DNA from 2 places in the Amycolatopsis sp. cmx-8-4 genome. Region 1 is predicted to be linked to the other one. Evidence: riboswitches for the same ligand, from Rfam matches in the RefSeq annotation. Region 1 holds a riboswitch; the other holds the start of a gene.
What was found. A riboswitch is a leader RNA that binds a small molecule or an ion and turns the genes downstream of it on or off. The one in region 1 is predicted to bind cobalamin.
Positions count from the first base shown of each region.

Region 1 (2,448 bases):
GCCATCACGTGGATGTAGTCCCGGCCGGACGCGGAGTGTGTGAGGAGCTTCGACCCGGCCGTCGCCAGGCCGATGCCCAAGCCCAGCCAGATCACGCTGAGCGTCAGCCCGGCGATCGCGAGCCCACGCCCGGGCCGGCCACTGCGGCCGGTTCGGATGAGCGCGCGGATGCCGAGCCCGACACCGAGCGGAACCAGGCCGAGCAGCCCGCAGACGAGCGACGCGATCGCGAACCCGTCGGTCCCGGAGGGATCGACGAGCCCGCGGACGGTCGTCTGGTCGTGGCTGGACAGCGTGGAGCGTGTTTCGTCGAACAAGGGTCCCCCTCCGGAATCCCCCGACCCGGCGGAGGAAATCCTAGAGGAGCGACGCCTTGTTCTTGATCACGAAATGGCGGCGGCCGGGGCCTTCTTGGTCAGCGACTTCTCCACGAGGGCCCCGAAAGACAGGCCCAGGGCGAGCCAGAGCGTGGCCTGGGTGCCGATCGACGCCGTCCGGAAACGCCAGAGCGTCGACGCCGGGAACGCCGCGGGGATCTCGTCGACCACCGGCATCAGCCACGCCACCAGGGCGACCACCACCAGGTAGCCCGCCGCGGCGAGGAGGAAGCCGTTCAGCGCGCCGAAACGGTCCGCGAGCTTGCGGCCGAACACCGTCGCGAGGATGCCCGCGAGCAGGGAGACGGCGACGAACCCGAAGTACAGCTCGGTGCGCGAGCCGATCGTGCCCGGCTGGCCCACCGCGGGCGGGTTGGCCGGGTACTTGAGGAACGGGATCAGGAACACCACGGCGAACGCGCCACCGGTGAGCAGCAACGCCGTCACCCGCGGTCGGAGGCTGCCGAGGCGGCCCTGGGCGAACGCGAAGGCGAGCGAAAGCAGCCCGCCGATCGCGACGGCGTAGACCAGCACGCCGGCCAGCAGCCCGACGGTGCTCTGGATGTCGCGCGGGACGAGCTCCTCTTCGGGCGCTTCGGCGGCCTGGCCTGCGCCGGCGTCCGCGTCCGTTCCGTGGGCATGGTCGTGGGAAAGGGTCTCTTCGAGCCCGATGGACGTGTCGACCGGCGGCTCACCGAAGGCGTAGGCGAAACCGAACGCGAGCACACCGGCGATCAGGCCCGCGAGCATGCCGCGGACCAGCAGGGACTTCATCATGGGAGTACGTGCCGCCGATCAGTGGCAGGGGAAGGCCAGCAGGTGCCGGCCGTCGTGCACGAACTCGTGGACGTACATGTTCGCGAAGATCGAGGTGGCGCCCTGCTCGGCGCTGACGAAGTACACCGCGATCAGGGCGAGGAGCACCACGAACACCGCCCACGGGACGATCTCACGGATCGGGATCCGGACCGGGAGCGGGACGGCGGGAACTGCCGCTTGCGACATGGTGGGGGCCTCCTCGGGCTTTCGCGGCCTCATCGGGGTTCATACGACGGTCCGGGTCTGGCTTCCCCCTGGCGGGGGTCACAGTGGCGCGACCGCGCGGACTTGCACCGCGTTCCGGATTCCGTCGTCTTGCCGGTTGAGCGTAGGTCCGCACTTCCGGGCCCGTCAATGTGACAATGCGCCGGTGACTCGAATGGTGGCGGCCCTCGACGTGGGCGGTACGACGATCAAGGCGGCGCTGCTCGACGAGCAGCTGCAGCCGAAGGCGACGCTGCGGGCCGAGACGGCGCGCAGCGCGGACGGCACGGCGCTGGCCGAGCAGGTGGCGGAGATCGTCGACATGCTGGCCGGGCAGGCCGGCACAGTGACACCGGCCGCAGTCGGCGTGGTGGTGCCGGGGATCGTCGACGAGGAGACCCGGATCTGCCACTTCTCCGCCAACCTCGACTGGCGCGAGGTCCACTTCGGCGAGCTGCTGGAGGACCGGCTGGGGCTGCCGGTGGCGTTCGGCCACGACGTCACCGCGGGCGGCGTCGCCGAGTTCCGCGTCGGCGCCGGCCAGGGCGCGCGGAACGCGGCGTTCATCCCGGTCGGCACCGGGATCGCGGCCGCGCTGCTGCTCGACGGCCGCATCCACCGCGCGGGCGGACAGGCGGGCGAGGTCGGCCACATCGACGTCGGCCACTCGCTGAAGTGCGGCTGCGGCGCGACCGGCTGTCTGGAGGCGATCTCCTCGGCGGCGGCGATCGCCCGCCGCTACACCGAACGCACCGGCCGCCCCGCCGACGGCGCGCGGGAGGTCGTCGACCTGGCCCGCCACGGCGACGAGGTCGCGGTGGCGGTGGTCCAGGACGCGTTGGACGGCCTCGGCCACGGCATCCGGACGCTGCTGACGTTGCTGGGCCCGGAGGTGATCGTCCTGGGCGGCGGGCTCTTCACGGCGGCGGACTACGTGCTCGAGCCGGTGCGCGACTGGCTGGCGTCGCACCTGACTTTCCAGCGGATGCCGGAGCTGCGGATCGCGAAACTGGGCGACGAGGCCGGGCGGCTGGGGGCGGGGTTGCTG
Region 1 is NZ_JAEBDZ010000011.1:49,869-52,316, forward strand. It holds gene ACLJQZ_RS23895 (septum formation family protein) at 1-317, opposite strand, end outside; gene ACLJQZ_RS23900 (CbtA family protein) at 384-1,154, opposite strand; gene ACLJQZ_RS23905 (CbtB domain-containing protein) at 1,173-1,382, opposite strand; cobalamin riboswitch at 1,413-1,564, opposite strand; gene ACLJQZ_RS23910 (ROK family protein) at 1,576-2,448, shown strand, end outside.

Region 2 (2,448 bases), on a different contig from region 1:
CATGTCGTTGCGCTCGGGCTCGCCGTGCACCAGCACGTCGAGGCCCAGTTCCTCCTGCAGCCGGACGACCCGCTCGACCTCGGCGCGCATCGCGTCGTCGTACCCGGCGTCGTCGAGCGCGCCGGCCTTGTGCGCGGCCCGCGCCTTGCGCACCTCCACAGTCTGCGGGAACGACCCGATGGTCGTGCTCGGCAGCGGCGGCAGGTTCAGCGCCGCCTGCTGCGCCGCGGCCCGCGTGGCGTACGGCGCGCGGACCGTGTGCTCGGGCCGCAGGTCCGCGAGCCGGGCGCGCACCCGGTCGTCGGCCAGCTCGGCCGCCGACGCGCGATCGGCGACGACCCGACGTGCCGCCGTCAGGTCGACGTCCTCGCCCGCGAGCGCCTTCCCGAGCAGGACGACCTCGTCGACCTTCTGCTTCGCGAAGGCGAGCCAGCCCTTGAGCCGCGGGTCGAGGTCTTCCCGTGCGACGTCGTAGGGGACGTGCAGCAGTGAGCACGACGTCGAGACGCTGACCTTCGCCGCCGCGCCGAGCAGGGTCGCGGCCCGGCTCAGCGCCTTCCGCGGGTCGGTGCGCCAGACGTTGCGGCCGTCCACGACCCCGGCCAGGACCTCCTTGTCCCGCAATGCTCCTTCGGCCGCTACGGCGTCCACAAAGGACTCGTCGGTGACCAGGTCGACGGCGAGCGCCTCGATGGGGGAGCGGGCCAGCACGCCGAGCCCCCGGCCCAGGCCGCCGAAGTAGCCCGCGACCAGCAGCTTCGGCCGCGCGGTCTCCTTGCCCAGCCGGTGGTAGGCGCGGATGAGCGCGTTCAGCTCGTCTTCGGAGCGGTCACCGGCGAACGCGGGCTCGTCGAGCTGGACCCACTCGACGCCTTCGTCGTGCAGCTGCCGCAGCAGGTCGGCGTACGCGTCGAGCAGGCCGTCGAGCAGGTCCAGCGGCCGGAACCCCTCGTCGCCCTTGCTCAGCAGCAGGAACGTCACCGGCCCGACCAGCACGGGCCGCGTCTCGATGCCCAGTGCCCGGGCTTCGCGGTACTCGTCCAAGGGCTTGGAACCGGTGAGCGCGAACGTCGTGTCCGGGCCCAGTTCGGGGACGATGTAGTGGTAGTTCGTGTCGAACCACTTCGTCATCTCCATCGCCGGGGCGTCCTGGACGCCGCGGGCGGCCGCGAAGTAGGTGTCGAGCTTCGGCAGGCCGAGCCCGGTGAAGCGCGCGGGCAGCGCGCCGAACAGCTCGGCGGTGTCGAGCACCTGGTCGTAGTGCGAGAACGTGTTGGACGGGACGGAGTCCAGCCCGGTGTCCCGCAGTCCTTGCCACGTCCGGACCCGCAGCTCACGGCCGGTGGCCAGCAGTGCGGCTTCGTCGTTCTTGCCCGCCCAGTAGCGCTCGAGGGCGCGTTTGAGTTCCCGGTCCGGACCGATCCGGGGGTAGCCCAGCACAGTGGTGCCGATTTCGGTCACAGCTCTCTCCTCGCGAGCTCGTTCGAGGAGTCCGGACGCGCGCGGCGGCGAGCGTTTCGGTGCGTGCCCATCCCGCGGGGCCCGGACTCGCGCACGCCGTCGGCGCGCGCACCACGGGCAGGTCTTCGGACTCGTGGGCGTAGTACTCGCGCCTACCGGCCGTCGCTTCCCAAGCGCTCGCGCTCAGTGCTCAATGACGGCTTTCGTTCCCACTCACCGCTGCGGGGCAGTCCCGGATTCGCACCGGGTTCCCTGTTGCCTCGACAGGATGTGACCTCACACACAACGAAGCTCGGCCACGCCCTGGCGAACCAGTGGCGTGGCCGAGCCTAGCCGGAGAACTCAGTCCCAGTCGAGGGCGCCGCCCGACTGGTACTCGATGACGCGGGTTTCGAAGAAGTTCTTCTCCTTCTTCAGGTCCATCGCCTCGGACATCCACGGGAACGGGTTCTCGGTCTCGCCGAAGATCGGCTGGAGGCCGATCTGCTGCGCGCGCCGGTCGGTGATGAAGTGCATGTACTGCTCGCACAGCTGCGCCGACAGGCCGAGCATGCCGCGCGGCATGGTGTCACGCGCGTACGCGACCTCCAGCTCGCACGCGTCCTTCAGCATTCCGCGCACCTCTTCCTGGAACTCTTCGGTCCACAGGTGCGGGTTCTCGATCTTGATCTGGTTGATGCAGTCGATGCCGAAGTTCAGGTGGATCGACTCGTCGCGCAGGATGTACTGGTACTGCTCGGCGATGCCGACCATCTTGTTCCGGCGGCCGAGCGAGAGGATCTGCGCGAAGCCGGTGTAGAACCACATGCCCTCGAAGATCACGTAGAACGCGACGAGGTCACGCAGGAACGCCGTGTCGGCCTCCGGCGTCCCGGTCTCGAAGTCCGGGTCCTCCAGGTGCTGCGTGTACTTCAGCGCCCACGCGTCCTTGTCCGAAATGGACGGAACCTCGCGGTACATGTTGAACAGCTCGCCCTCGACCAGGCC
Region 2 is NZ_JAEBDZ010000002.1:437,842-440,289, reverse strand. It holds gene metE (5-methyltetrahydropteroyltriglutamate--homocysteine S-methyltransferase) at 1-1,461, opposite strand, end outside; cobalamin riboswitch at 1,560-1,755, opposite strand; gene ACLJQZ_RS04815 (ribonucleotide-diphosphate reductase subunit beta) at 1,804-2,448, opposite strand, start outside.
Region 2: it holds a riboswitch for cobalamin, as region 1 does, so the genes downstream of both, metE (5-methyltetrahydropteroyltriglutamate--homocysteine S-methyltransferase) here and ACLJQZ_RS23905 (CbtB domain-containing protein) in region 1, are expected to answer to the same signal.